One region of the Chryseobacterium sp. AG844 genome, then DNA from elsewhere that is predicted to be linked to it. Evidence: riboswitches for the same ligand, from Rfam matches in the RefSeq annotation. Region 1 holds a riboswitch; the other holds the start of a gene.
The links. A riboswitch is a leader RNA that binds a small molecule or an ion and turns the genes downstream of it on or off. The one in region 1 is predicted to bind S-adenosylmethionine.
Positions count from the first base shown of each region.

Region 2: it holds a riboswitch for S-adenosylmethionine, as region 1 does, so the genes downstream of both, DEU40_RS03055 (SusC/RagA family TonB-linked outer membrane protein) here and DEU40_RS11080 (TonB-dependent receptor plug domain-containing protein) in region 1, are expected to answer to the same signal.

Region 1 covers NZ_QGTV01000009.1:96,542-104,326, reverse strand. The annotation lists gene DEU40_RS11085 (TonB-dependent receptor domain-containing protein) at 1-1,902, opposite strand, end outside; SAM-I-IV-variant riboswitch at 2,020-2,117, shown strand; gene DEU40_RS11080 (TonB-dependent receptor plug domain-containing protein) at 2,416-5,160, shown strand; gene DEU40_RS11075 (DUF5694 domain-containing protein) at 5,217-6,056, opposite strand; gene DEU40_RS11070 (TonB-dependent receptor domain-containing protein) at 6,090-7,785, opposite strand, start outside.
Region 2 covers NZ_QGTV01000002.1:215,583-223,367, reverse strand. The annotation lists gene DEU40_RS03060 (RagB/SusD family nutrient uptake outer membrane protein) at 1-140, opposite strand, end outside; gene DEU40_RS03055 (SusC/RagA family TonB-linked outer membrane protein) at 159-3,092, opposite strand; SAM riboswitch class I at 3,176-3,274, opposite strand; gene DEU40_RS03050 (type II 3-dehydroquinate dehydratase) at 3,518-3,925, shown strand; gene DEU40_RS03045 (hypothetical protein) at 3,990-4,427, shown strand; gene pckA (phosphoenolpyruvate carboxykinase (ATP)) at 4,478-6,094, opposite strand; gene DEU40_RS03035 (GYDIA family GHMP kinase) at 6,222-7,127, opposite strand; gene fabD (ACP S-malonyltransferase) at 7,138-7,785, opposite strand, start outside.

The DNA.
Region 1 (7,785 bases):
AGTCAGATAGCTGTAATTGGCTGTCAGTTTGATGTCTTTAGGCAAAATAATCTGCGTCATGATATTGAAGATCCAGAACCCTTTATTGTTCAGATTATCAATTTCATGCTTCTGATATCCTGCATATAAGTACATGAAGTTAATTTTATCCGGATTGAAATTAAATTTCATGATTTCACTCAAAGGCTTACTGAAAATCATAAAAGGAACCGGTAATCCCACATTGAAATTGTGAATTTTCATATTGGAAATATTCACCTGCTCATTGAAGAGTTTTCTTCCGTCTTTTCGGATGATCTGCGCTACCTGATTGCTTGCTGAGCTTACGCTATACCCGATAAACGCATAATCAAAAGCTGATATTTTCAATTCATAATTATCAAAAATAGTAGGCTGTAGATTCGGGTTACCATTTACTTCTGTACTAGGTCCCGAGAATGTTACGTTATTCGGGTTCAGGGCAGAAATACTAGGCAGACTGATTTTCCTGTTGTAATTTGCGGCAATATAAACCTGATTCATCATGTTATACTGTACACTTGCGTTAGGGAAAAATTTAAATTTATTGAAGGGAATTAAATTAGCCTCTACCAGTTTTGCATCTTTATCAAAATATCTTGTTACCCCGGAAATATCATAATTTTCAGCACGGGATCCCAACGTGAAATCAAACTTTTTCAGTTTAGCCTGAAACTCTAAATACGTTGAAGCAGTCTGTCTCTGATATTCCAGATTGGTCAGGCCAAAACTTTCTGTATCATAATCCTGCCTTTCATATAATCCTCCAAAACTTACTTTCCCACCATCAAGAAGCTTGATCGGCTGTGCGTAATCTACTTTGAAGTTGGCAATATTCATCACAGATTTATTATTCAGAATATCTTTTAATCCATTGGTAGGGCTATCAAGAGGCTCATTGGGAAAAGTTACAAACGTCCCATCCTGAAAGTAATTATCCTGAGAAAATTTGCTGTCTGATCTTGTATACCCAAACTGGAAATCCAGTTTTTGAGATTTGTCAGCAAAACGCTTCTGATAGGTTACAACTGCTTCCTGTCTTAAATTATTGGTATGGGCAACGTCAGAAGAAGTATAAAAAGCTTCTTTTAAATCTTTCGGGTTTCTCTTGAACGGTAAATCTCCATGCCCGTCACTTAAAGTGTAGTTGTCATTATTATTGTGATAAATATCGTAGTTCAATAATAACCTGTCCTGTCCCAGATCAAAAGTTAATCCGGATTTTGCAAAATATCCGCGTGCGTATCTATCGGTATGGCTTGTTAGAAGCTCATCCTGCTGGCCATTCAGCATACTTTCACGGTAATTCTGCCCCACATTCAGCTGCCATCCGAAATATTTATTTCTTGCATTTAAATTAACGGAATTCGTAGTTCTGCTTCTGTATTGGTCATAATTTGTGAAAGAATAATTTCCTGAATAAGTAGCGGTTAAATATTTATTTGCATTTTTGTTGGTAATGATATTCATGATGGCACCTCCGGAAGTTGCCGGAAACTCAGCACCTGGTTGCGTGATCACTTCAATTCTTTCTACGGAATTGGCCGGCATCCCTTCAAGGAAGGAGTTCAATTCATTGGAAGTGATGTTCAGAGGTCTTCCGTTAAGATATACTTCCAGCATTTTTCCCTGATACATCATCCCGGCAATATCGGTAGATACAAGTCCCGGAAGTTTTTTTATTCCTTCCAGAACATTTCCGTTATTCAGCTGAGGCTGCTCAGAAAAGTCAAAAATAGTACGGTCTGCTTTTTGTTCAACGGCTTTTTTAGTTTTGGTAATGACTACGCCTTCAATTTGTTTTTCCTGTGGTTTATTATTTTTTTCTTGTGAAAAAACAAAAACAGAGCTTAGTAAGGATAAAGCGAAAATTGTTTTTTTCATAATGTTTTACTGTTATCCGGTTAGACGCTGAAAAAGATAATTTGTTACGCTAAAATGTTGAAAATCGAAAATTTAGGCTAAATTTTTTTTATTTCGGAAATAATTATATCTTTGCCGGGTAATTATCAAGAATCTCTAGATGGGATAGCAACCTGCAAAAACAAGCAAGGTGCTGCAATCGATAAGCCGGATCTTCCGGAAAAAATGTTTATCATTTCTATCATTACTCCCATCTTGAATTTTTGTTTTAAAAGTTAAAATCAAATGTTTAAAGACAAGGGAAATCACATTCCATCAGTAATTTTTTATTCTTCAGATCATGAAGTGAGCCTTCATTACTCTGATATGTTCTCATGCCATTTCTACATGCGCATGTGTTGTTGTTTCTAGCCTTTTCTATTTCTAAAAAATAATACAAACATTTCGAATTCTATGGTAACCTTACAATTTAGGGCTACAGGATCTGTATTGCTTAAAAAACAAATTTCATCAACAAAAAAGTACACAACAAACATGCATAATTTCAAAAAAAAAATTTTTATTCCTTCTATCGTGCTTATTTCTTCATTTTATTACGCACAGACGGACACTTTACAATCGAAGAAAATAGAAGATGTGGTCATCCTTGGATCAAGGGGTTCCGGAAGATCTTTGACGGATACTCCTGTTCCGGTGGATATCATTAATATATCTAAAATTTTAAAACAGAGCCCGACGAATAATATCAGCCAGGCTTTAAACTATATCGTACCTTCATTTTCATCCACATCAAATACTGTAAATGACGGAACTGATTTTGTGGATCCGGCAATGTTGAGGGGATTAGGACCAGATCAGGTTTTGGTTTTACTCAACGGAAAAAGAAGGTATCAGTCTTCACTGATTAATGTTACCCTTACGCCGGGAAGAGGTTCTGTGGGAACCGACCTTAATGCTATTCCTGCTTTTGCATTGGAAAAAATAGAAGTTTTAAGGGATGGAGCTGCTGCCCAGTATGGTTCTGATGCTATTGCGGGAGTGATAAACCTGGGACTGAAAAAAAGGCTTGGATTTTCCGGACAGGTATTTTTAGGCGGATATGCTTCACCTGTTGCCAATAATTTCTCCGGAGGGGTAGACGGACAGACTGTTTCTGTAGACCTTAATTATGGCGCTAAAGTAGGGAAATCCGGATTTTTTAACATTACAGGTTCTGCGCAATACCGTGATCCTTATTCCAGAGCAGGAGTGAGGGAAGGAGATATTTTCAACGCCTATAATGCCATTAATTACCGGGCATTACAGGATGGAGTGAATATTGACGGCTTGTATAAAAACATTACCAATACTTCCAATACTCAGCAAATCATCAATACCATTAAGCAGTATGCAACTAAGGTTGGATATTTCGCACCTGATTTTCAATCTCAGATTTCCTGGGCAAACAGCATTTCTGAGCTTCAAAAAATATTGGGTAAAGATTTTACCTCTGAGGAGCTTAATTACAGAGGATTGGAGAGAAAAGATTTCAGTTTGAGAGCAGGGCAGTCTAAACTGCAGTCCGGACAGCTCTTCTTCAATTCTGAAATTCCTGTAAATGAGGATTGGAAGGTTTATTCATTTGGTGGCTACAGTTACCGTCTTGGTAATGCAGGAGGATTTTACAGGCTTCCAAATAATGAAAGGAATATCAATGCAGTTACTCCCAACGGATATCTGCCTCAGATTGAAGCCACTGTAAATGATTATTCCCTTGCAGCCGGAATTAAAGGAAAATGGGAGGGCTGGAATGTGGATTTCAGTAATACATTCGGGAAAAATGTTTTCGGTTTTGGTGTTGTCAATACTTTTAATGCATCACTTACAGATAGTTCTCCAAGAACCTTTGATGCCGGAGGATCTGAATTCTCACAAAATACCGTCAACCTTGATTTCTCTAAGAAATATGATGTTCTGAAAGGGTTGAACATTGCGTTTGGTGGTGAATACCGACACGAAAATTATAAAGTAAATGCCGGAAAGGAAAACTCTTATGCTTCTTACGATATCTATGGCAGGGTAGTAACGGCAAAAACCCCTGAAAATGAAAAAGTAACCGATTTTTTTGGAAATGTAAGACCCGCAGGAGCTCAGGTTTTCCCCGGCTTCAGTCCTGAAAATGCAGTTTCCGGAAACAGAAACAGTATTGCAGCTTATGCTGATGCAGAACTGGAAATTACGGACAGATGGTTATTGGAAGGAGCTGTACGGTATGAGAATTATTCAGATTTCGGATCTACATCCAATTATAAGGTGGCAACCAATGTAAAACTGGCTTCCAATCTCAACTGGAGAGGAGCTGTTTCTACTGGGTTCAGAGCACCTTCATTAGCACAAATCTATTACAGTTCTACTTCTACGCTGATTCAGCAGGGGAAGACAACGCAGGTAGGTACTTTCAGAAATAATTCTGAGGCTGCACAGGCATTGGGTATTCCAAAATTAAAGCAGGAAACCTCACAATCCTACAGCACAGGAATTACCTGGAAGATTCCGGCATTAAGCCTTACTTTCACAGCAGATGCTTATTTAATAAAGATTAAAGACAGAGTCGTACTGACCGATCTCTTCTATCGCCCTGATGGTAATTTTACTCCTGGCTCGGATCAGGCCGTTCTACAGGATGCTTTTGATCTTGCCAGAGCCAGCGCTGCCAACTTTTTTGCCAATGCAGTAGATTCTCAGACAAAAGGGTTGGATATCACCATTTCCCAGAACTCAAAAATCTCATCAGGAATTTCCCTGGAGAATAATCTGGGAATCAATTTTAATCAGACTAAAAGAATCGGGGATATCCACGCGTCTCCTAAACTGGTAAGTCAGATCAATAATTATTTCTCAGAACCGAACAGAATCTATTTTGAAGAAGCTGTACCCCGTGTGAAAGCTACATTGGGCAATACGGTAAGAGTTTCCGGCTTTACTTTCGTACTGCGTAATTCTTTCTTTGGTAAAGTGACCGATGCAGATGTTGTGGATGCTAACTTTGATGGTGTAACAGGAAGTACAGAGCATTTCATCCTTAACCGACGCGTGATAACAGATCTATCAGTAGGTTACAATTTTAATAAAAATATTTCAGCAACCGTAGGAAGTAATAATATCTTTAATATATTGCCTTCTAAAAGCCCTGCTATAAGCTCGTTAACGGCTGATAACCAGTTTGTCTATTCCAGACAGGTTTCCCAGTATGGTATAGGCGGAAGGTTCTTATTTGTAAGAATTGAATTCAGCTTCTAATATAAGACTGAAGTTTTGATTAAAAAAAGACAGAGCTTCAATCTCTGTCTTTTTATTTATTTCAGTGAAGAAAATTCAATGAATTCATATTCTGCGGAAGAGGTAAAAAGCTGTCTTAATACCGCCGCATGTCCATTTCCTGCAATCACAAGAATTCTGTCTTCTCCATTGTGAGGAATGTTTTGAATATTGCGGAACATTCTCAGGTTTCTGCTGTACCAGTAAAGTGCGAGCATATCGGCGCCGTCATATTCTCTTAGTTTAAAGTCACCGCTAAGATAGGCCCCGTATCCGTACTGATGGCTTTCTTTGGAATTCATATAAGTAAAAGTGTCCAGAAGAGATTTGAAATTTTTAGGTTCAGCACTCTTATAGAAGGCCGTAAACTGTTGGGAGATCGGGTCATCACTTCTGAAATCATAATCCTTGCTGAGGTTTTTAAAAAATGCAGAATCAGTTTTCCCAAAATGTTTTTCAAGGTCATCCAGAATAGATTCTGCGTCAATGCTGAACAATTCGTTTATTTTGAGTTCACTGGCTATTCTCATAGCAAGCTGATAACGCTCATCTCTTTTGTCACGGTGTTTGCCTTCGCTGTATTCCTTCAGCTTTTGATTGGCATTCCAGCCCGGCCAGGCCTCAATCGCAATCTTTGTCGGCTTAAATCTTTTGATATATTCTACCAGTTCTGTGACTTCTTTTGCTGTTTTGAGAGAAAGTACATCTACCTGATCTTCTTTATTGGTTTTATGGGCATCCAGATTTGGATAATCAAAATGAAAGGAGCCTACCACCAAAACTTTCGTCTTTGGATTTTTAAAATAATCTGAAGGCTTTTTTTGAGCGAATACTGATGTAGAAAGGCATACAAGAAAAATATAAAAAAAGGTTTTCATGAGTTTATTTTTTTTAAAATTACTGTTACATTATTATTGCGCACGGTTTTTCTCTTCGAAATTCACCGCTCTGTTATTGGATCTGATTTTCTGGTTCCCCAAATTATAGGTAACGCTGAGTGTCATTCTTCGGGCATCCCAATAGTTGTGGAATGACTGTGTATTATCTGTAAAATACATATCACCCTTATATCCGGACTGTTTAAAAATATCACTCACCGAAAGGTTAACCTGGAGTGCTTTTTCCACAAAGCTCATCTTGATTCCGGCGTCAAAACTTGCTCTGTTTCTTACAGCGGTGTATCCGTCACGGGAAGGAAGATTATGCCAGTAGTTGACAAATAGCATGAACGTTTTAGCCTTATTGAGCTGGAATGTATTATTGAGGGAATAATAAAACGACTGTCCGTTTTTAGGAACCAGATTGAACCTTGTAATCTGAGTCTCATTATAACTGAACGAAGTTGAAATATTGCTTTCCCAGATTTTAAAGAAAGTATCTGTGTAATTCAGATTGATACCATAATTATCCTGATTATAGTAATTCTCAAACGTGCTGATGAGGTTAATTCCGGTCAGGAATGTGATCTGATCAAAATTATTTGTTGTTCTCTGATAATAAAGATTGGCCGAAAATTTATTTTTAAACATATAGTTAAGTTCTATATTATGATTAAAAGAAGGCTGCAGGCCCGGATTTCCTGAATAATACGTGTTTGGATTGGAATACCATCGGAACGGATCCAAAGCCCGGAAATAAGGGCGGTTGATTCTTCGGGAATAATTAATGCTGAACTGATTATCCTGATTGGCTTTATAAGAAAGATAGGCCGTAGGGAAGAATTTACCGTAATTATTCTCAGATTTTGCCTGTGTAGAAGGAGAGAAACCGCTGGATTGTGAATATTCATAACGGAGTCCTGCTTTCACAGACCATTTTTCGCCAAAATCTTTACTGGCACTGATATAAACGGCATAATTTTTTTCATTATAATCAAAAAGATTACTTTTTGCAGGGTCTATGGTGTAATTTCCATTGATAAAATTAAAATATCCGATGTCCGAATTATTGGAAAACTGACTGTATTTTGCTCCGGTTTCCAACTGTATTTTTTTGAAATTTAAAGATAAATCTGTCTGCCCTGAATAGATCTTATAATCTACTGAAGAAAGATTTTTCACGATCTGTGTTGAATTGTTAGCGACATTTCTTGTGGTAAAATTTACCTCTGTATCGGGCAGATTTCCATAATAATTAGCACCTATGCTGAGCTTATGTTCCCCAAATTTCTGATCAAAATATACATTAAGCATCTGTGAAGTAAATGAAGAACGGTGCTTTGAATCTGTGTCTGTTTGCAAAGTAGGAGTGGTCCCGGTAAAGTAATGTTGTTTTGAATTGATATCCATATTGGAATGTCCTTTCGAAATATCATATACCAGTCCGATATTGGAATTTTTAGAAAGGGAATAATCAAAACTGGCGTTTAATCCTACTCCGTCATTCATATCCCTTCTTTCATCCCTGCTTACAGAAGAGCTTTGCCCGGTAATTTTATAATTTTCCACTGATCTTTTATCTCCGTCATATCCCTGAAGCTTGATAGATGCTTTCACTTTTTCATTCTGATAGTTCACTCCTGCCACTGTGCTGAATGCTGCATAAGTCTTTTGGGTATAATTCGTGGTCAGGTAGCCGCTCCATCCGGGATTCTGATTTTTTTTAAGA
Region 2 (7,785 bases), on a different contig from region 1:
ACCGTCTCAGCACTTTCGGCTGTTTTGAAAACTTCTACACTGCTGGCCTGATCAGTAGGAGCTGTATCCAGCTCGCTTTCGCAGCTTGCCAACGACAAAAATCCGATAAGAGCAAATGATATATATTTTAATTGTTTCATTGTTTCAATTTTAAAAGGTTAAAGAGTTGCCTGAAGACCAAAAGTGATCGTTCTCATGGCAGGATATCTGTAATACGTGGTTCCGTCCAAAGCCTGCTCAGGATCCATTCCTTTATGTTTATAGAATGTGAGAAAGTTTTCTGCCTGGATATAAATTCTGAATTTTTTCAATCCTATTTTCTCAAAATAATCTTCAGGAAGTGTATATCCCAAGCTTACATTTTTAAGTCTTGCATAAGTACCTGAATACAGGAATCTTGAAGACGTTGATGTCCAGTTATTTGTTGTTGTGCTCAATGCGGGAACATCTGTATATGGATTATCCGGTGTCCATCTGTTCAGAATTTCAGAACTCCACGCACGTCCTCCGGCACTTCCGTTATGCATAATGGAAGTATAATCGGTATCCAGAATTTTCCCTCCGATTTTGAAGGTCAATAATCCTGAAAAATCAAAATTCTTATAGGTGATACTTGTGCTGATTCCACCTGTCAGTTTAGGCAATGCAGAACCTTGCAATAGTTTTGTCGCTTTTGAGTATTCTGAAGTCGTTCCTTCCACTGAATTTCCACTGGCATCGGTAGAAACTGTTTTCCACAATGGCTTTCCATTGCTTGGATCTACACCTACCCATTCCGGAATAAAGAAATCGTACACAGAACCTCCTACCGTTAACAGCTTGGTTCCTACTACAAGAGAACCGCCAGGTAATTTTGTGACTTTATTGTTTAAAGTACTTAAGTTCACATCCACATTCCACTGGAAATCAACATTCTTAACCGGTGTTGTAAATAATGAAAATTCAAACCCTGTATTCTGAATGGTTCCGATATTAGCAGGGTAATCACTGATTCCCAATGATGGTGCCACCGGCATGTTAAACAGAAGATCCTGGCTTTTTCTTTTGAAGTATTCAATATTTCCTTTAACTCTGTTATTCAAAATAGCGAATTCCAATCCTACGTTTAAGTTAAGGTTGGTTTCCCATTTCACATTATTGGTAGATGTTTTCTCCAATGTTGTTCCCGGTTCTCCACCAAGACTGATAAATCTGTACAGCTCCTGATAAGCGTAATAAAGCGGTTGTCCGTTGGGTCTAAGTAATTTATCATTCCCCTGACCTCCGTAACTGGCACGCAATGTCAACTGATTGAAAACATTCAGGCTTTTAATAAATTCCTCATTCGAAATTTTCCACGAACCTCCCACTGACCAAAACCTGCCCCATCTGTTATCTTTCGCAAATCTTGAAGAACTGTCTGCTCTTCCCGATGCAGATAAAAAGTAAGTATTATTGTAGTCATACTCTACTTTTCCAAGGAAACTCAATAAGCTTAATTTATTACTGTTTCCACTGAAACTTCCCAGCAGAGAAGCAGCATCCGGCTCATAGTAATAAGGCAGTGAAAACTGACTTCTCGTTCCTGAAATCGTCTGATAATCGTATTTGTAGAATTCATGACCTGCTAATGCATTAACGTGATGCTTTCCAAACTTTTTATCATACGTCAGAATATTGCTGGTTGTATAGGAAAGTGTTCTGGTATTGGTCTTCGTCACCGAACCTCCAATTTCAGCACCTTGCCCAAGTAATGGATTTGAATAATAATGTCCGTTATAATTCACCAGATCAACAGAGAAGCTTGTTTTGAATTTTAACTCCGGCAAGAAAGTGAATTCCATGAATCCTTTCCCTGAAAAGTTATCTTCTTTATTTTCGTTTTTGTCCAATGGCAACGTTGCAGCCGCATTTTGGTTCTGAAGTGCATTCGTAGGCCTGTATTTTCCAAAATCATAGATCGGATTTCCGTCGGCATCCAAAACGTAAGTGCCGTCTGCATTTCTTTCATAATAAGGATAGAATGAAGGAATGAATCTTGCCGCATTGATGATATTACTCGCTTTTGAATCCGAAGAAGTAGGCGCCTGCTGAATACTGTTCGTATAGCTTAAATTTACTCCAACATTCAGCCATTTTTTAACTTCGGAATTAATTTTCAGCCTGGTATTATATCTTTTAAAACCAGATTCAATGGCCATACCTTTGTCGTCCAGATAACCAAGGGAAAAGAAGTAATTACTTTTCTCACTTCCTCCGCTGATATCAAGATCCATCTGGTTTCTTGAGGCCACTCTCTGTAAAATATCTCTCCAGTCGTCATTCCAGAGTGGTGATGCTCCCGGTAATAGTTTTCCATCTGTTCCTACCGGTTTTGGATAAGCAGTTCCATAGGGATTGATCCCAAGGGTAGAAACAAGATTATCTGTTGCCATCTGAGCGGCCTGCTGAGAAGAAACTTTACCAGACTGATATCCGTTTCGTAATGCTTCCCAATATAATTGAAAGTACTGATCTGTGTTTACCTGTTCATAATCTTTGACAGCTCTTCCTGAGAATCCCTGGTTGATATTAAAATTAACTTTTGCGTCTCCTTTTTTTCCTGATTTTGTAGTGATGATGATAATTCCGTTTGCCCCTCTTGAGCCATACAAAGCACTTGCTGTAGCGTCTTTCAAAACACTGATGGATTCAATATCACTTGGGCTGATAGAGTTAATATTTCCGTCAAAAGGAATTCCATCCACTACATATAAAGGATCACTGGAAGCACTGATAGAACCGATTCCTCTGATTCTGATAGTAGAAACCGCACCCGGCTGCCCTGAGGCACTGGTCGTCTGAATCCCTGCAACCTGCCCTTCCAATGCTTTGGTAATATTGGTTACAGGTCTGTTATTGATTTTATCACTGGAAATGGTGGCTACAGAACCGGTATAGCTGTTTCTTTTTGCTTTTCCATAAGCTACCACAACTACTTCATCAAGCTCCTTTTCATGAAGACTATCTTTTTTCGCCCTGGAATTCTGTGCACTTACACTGGTGACTCCAAGAAAAAAAGCAGCAACCGGAGGTATCCAGGCTTTAGAATTGAATAAATTTTTGCTAATCATAATCAATTTTAGTTATCATATATTAAAATTTAGCCCTTTGCAGAAAAATCAGCAAAGGGCATCGATAAATACGATAAACCAAATGCTTATTTTTCCTTAAAAGGCTGAACGTAACACCTTGCCCCACGGGTAGGTTGTCAAGACTTCATAGGGTCAGTTCCCTCCATCTTTCTTTATAAGCCGATCGAAATATGGTTGCAAAGCTAAAAACTTTTAGTCTACAAAACAAGTAGACTTATTTATTTTTCATGATAAATTTTCAAAAATTAACTTAATTTTTTAATAAAATCCATCACAGTAAAGAGTTACAAGCTTTACTACTTTCTTAAACATGACAAATATCATTATCAATAATTCAATACAACAAATTAAATCTGTCCAGAAATTTTTGATCTTTAATTGAAAAAAGTTTTTAATTTTATGGTATGAAAGTTTTGATCATTAACGGCCCTAACCTCAATCTGTTGGGCACAAGAGAACCGGAAATCTATGGAAATGTTTCTATGGAAAGTTATTTGGAAAATTTAAGATCCGAGTTTCAGACTCATGAATTAAAATATTATCAGTCTAATATTGAGGGAGAACTTATCAACAGGCTTCAGGAAGATGACTTCGATGCAGTAGTGATCAATCCCGGGGCTTATACTCACTATTCATATGCGATTGCAGACTGTTTAAAAAATATCAGAAAACCTAAAGTAGAAGTTCATATCAGCAATATCTATAAAAGAGAGGAATTCAGACAGAAATCTGTAACAGCAGCTAATACGGATGCAGTCTTATCAGGCTTTGGAATGGATGGGTATCGGTTGGCCTTATTAAGTTTAAAATAACTTATACTTTTTTATTTAACCACGGATTTCACAGATTTTCACAGATGATTATGAAAAATAATTTATGAAGATAAAGGATAAGATTTACTGTAAAAGCATTGGGGTAAATTCCAGACAATTAACAAAAAGAAAATCTTATATCGTTGAAGAAATAAATGCTGAAAATATAAGAATCTGGAATGATGAAGGAAAGCTCAGATGGTATTCTAAGTTTTATTTCTGCTTGGAGAAAGAACCGGAAATTATTTCCATTCATATTGATGATGAAATAGTAGAGGATACTGAATCTGCAATAGAAGTCACCATTGAATTTTCTGACAAAACAAAATATTGGATGACCTTCACTACCCCAAAGTATTTAAATAAAATATTGGACGGAAAGTCTTACTTTTCTTCAAAGCATTTTATGATTATAAAATATCTGACTGAAGAATCAATCAAATCAACAGTCCTGAAACTGGATGAACAGAATGAATTGATTGAAAGTTGTAAAAAATACTAATAAGAAAGCCTCATCAGTGATGAGGCTTTTTGTATGTTGATTGGTAACTATTAGATAGTCTGTTCCTGCAATTGAGGTCCTGAAGCAACTAATTTCTTACCTTCTTCAGTATTACAGTACTGCTCAAAATTCTTGATATATCTTGAAGCAAGATCTTTTGCTTTTTCTTCCCATTCTGAAGCACTTTCATAGGTATCTCTAGGATCTAAAATACCTGTAGAAACATTTGGTAATTCAGTAGGAATTTCAAGGTTCATGATCGGAACCTGAGTTTTAGGAGCATTATCAATAGAACCGTCAATGATGGCATCAATGATTGCTCTGGTATCTTTAAGAGAAATTCTCTTTCCGGTACCATTCCAACCTGTGTTTACCAAATAAGCCTTAGCTCCGTGCTCTTTCATTTTGCCGATTAATGTTTTAGAATACATTGTCGGGTGTAAGGTAAGGAATGCTTCACCAAATGCAGGTGAGAAAGATGGTTGAGGTTCTGTAATTCCTCTTTCAGTTCCTGCCAATTTTGAGGTATAACCGCAAAGGAAGTGGTACTGCGCCTGATCTTCATTCAGGATAGAAACCGGAGGAAGTACTCCGAATGCATCTGCTGAAAGATAAACAATCTTTTTCGCATGACCTGCTTTAGACGGCAAAACAATTTTGTTGATATGATAGATTGGATAAGAAACTCTTGTGTTCTCAGTGATAGATCCGTCTGTATAATCTGCTACTCCATTGTTAACAACAACGTTTTCAAGAAGTGCATCTCTCTTGATGGCAGCGAAGATATCCGGTTCTTTTTCTGCGGATAAGTCGATAACTTTAGCGTAGCATCCGCCTTCATAGTTGAATACTCCGTTGTTATCCCATCCGTGCTCATCGTCACCGATAAGGTATCTTTTAGGATCTGCCGATAAAGTTGTTTTACCAGTTCCTGAAAGACCAAAGAATAAAGCTACATCACCTTTTTCTCCTACGTTAGCAGAACAGTGCATAGAAGCCATACCTTTTAATGGAAGATAGTAATTCATCATAGCAAACATTCCTTTCTTCATTTCACCTCCGTACCATGTACCTCCGATAATCTGTAGTTTTTCAGTAAGGTTGAACATGATGAAGTTTTCAGAGTTTAATCCCTGAGCTTCCCAGTTCGGGTTGGTAGTCTTTGATCCGTTGATAACTGTGAAATCCGGCTCGCCAAAGTTTTCAAGCTCATAGTGAGAAGGACGAATGAACATATTAGTAACAAAATGTGCCTGCCATGCTACTTCAACGATAAATCTTACTTTAAGTCTCGTATCCGCATTCGTTCCGCAGAATGTATCTACTACATAAATCTTTTTAGATCCGGCAAGCTGGTTCAGCACTAGTTCTTTACAAGACCCGAAAATTTCTGCTGTTGTAGGTAAGTTTACTTTACCATCCCAGAAAATTGTATCTCTTGTAACATCATCCTGAACAATATATCTGTCTTTAGGTGAACGACCTGTGAAAATTCCTGTTTTTACTGATACTGCGCCTGATTCTGTAAGCTCAGCTTTCTCAAACCCCTGATTTTCAGGAGAAACTTCAGCCTGATATAATTCTTCATAAGAAGGATTATACACTACTTCATAGTTTCCTTTAATCCCTAATTTCTCTAAATCCTGGATGATTTTAGTGTTTTTCATTTTACTTATATTTTCTATTTCTTTATTGCTTTCAACAAAAATAATATTAATTATTTGTTAAAGGTGGTTTAAATATACTGATATAAGTCAGAATGGCAAATAAAAAAACAGGATTGTAATATATTGATTATAAACCAATTATATTATCCCATTCAAAAACGGTCGTAAAACCTTTCTCCCAAAAATAGTTCTTATAGTCCCCAAATTTCGCACTCATCACAAAATCTCCACCCCATGCACCTAAACTTTTGACAAATGAAGGGCAATCTGAGAAAAATTTTTCTCTAACTGTGAGAATTTCAAGAAAATCGGCAATTTTTCGCTCATGAATCATCATTAATGCAGAAAAATTTTCCAATTCATCGCATAACATAATTTTCTTTGTGATATCCGAAAATTCATCAACCAATTCCGGGGACTTCTTTTTTGATTTGTAAAAATTGATTCCTTCTCTACTATCCTGCTTCTGATTTAAATGAATAAAAATCAGTTCATTTTTAAAGGACGGATTAAAATCTACTTTCTCATATTTTATCTCAGGTTTACTTTGGAAAAGCACTGCGGACTTTTCTTTTGCAACTGCAATGTCATATCCACTGCCTCCCAAACTGATGGTGTTAAGATGAAAAGGATCTATTTCAGCCCATTCCGCCAGGTTATTCATCAGGGTGGAACTGCTCCCAAGCCCATAATCCGCAGGAAACTGAAGATTTGTTTTTAAATAATAAGTAAGGTCTGTTTTGAATTTACTGTCAGAAAGCAGCTGAACATTTTGTAATGTTTTGGTAATAAACTCAGCGCTTGATGGAATATTGGTTTCTAAGATCTGCCAGTTTTTATAATCAATGACAGCTTTTAACCATAATGTATTCTGATGATAGGCTTCCCAAAGAATAAGAGATTTTCCATCTTCTTTTTCTTCAAAGAAAAACTCTTGTCCCAGCCTGGTAGGTACCGCTAAGACAAGAGCTCCATCGATTGCGAAATATTCTGAAGTAAGCATAAGCTTGCCCGGTGAAAAGATCGCGCTCATATTTTTTTATTTAGATTGCAGAAGTTGCTTCTACAGATCCGTCAATTTTTTTGATCAATCCCTGAAGGGTTTTTCCTGGTCCTACTTCCACGAAGTTAGAGGCACCATCTTTAATCATATTCTGAACAGACTGTGTCCATTTTACTGGACCGGTAAGCTGAGCGATCAGGTTTTGTTTGATCTCATCAGGATTGGTTACCGCTGTTGTCGCGATATTCTGGTATACAGGAATAGTTGCTTTTCTGAATTTTGTCTTTTCGATAGCTGCTGCCAGTCTCTCCTGTGCAGGCTGCATCAATGGTGAGTGGAAAGCTCCGTTTACCGGTAACAGCAATGCTCTTTTAGCGCCTGCTTCTTTCAGCTTTATACAAGCTTCTTCTACTGCAGGAGTTTCCCCTGAAATAACCAATTGTCCCGGACAGTTATAGTTAGCAGGAACAACAACCCCGCTAATCTGTGCACAGATTTCTTCAACCTTGGCATCATCCAATCCTAAGATTGCCGCCATAGAACTTGGATTGGCGTCACAAGCTTCCTGCATTGCTTTCGCTCTTTCAGAAACTAATTTCAAACCGTCATCAAAGGATAAAACTCCGTTGGCAACCAAAGCTGAAAACTCTCCCAAAGAGTGTCCTGCTACCATTTCAGCACCAAGACC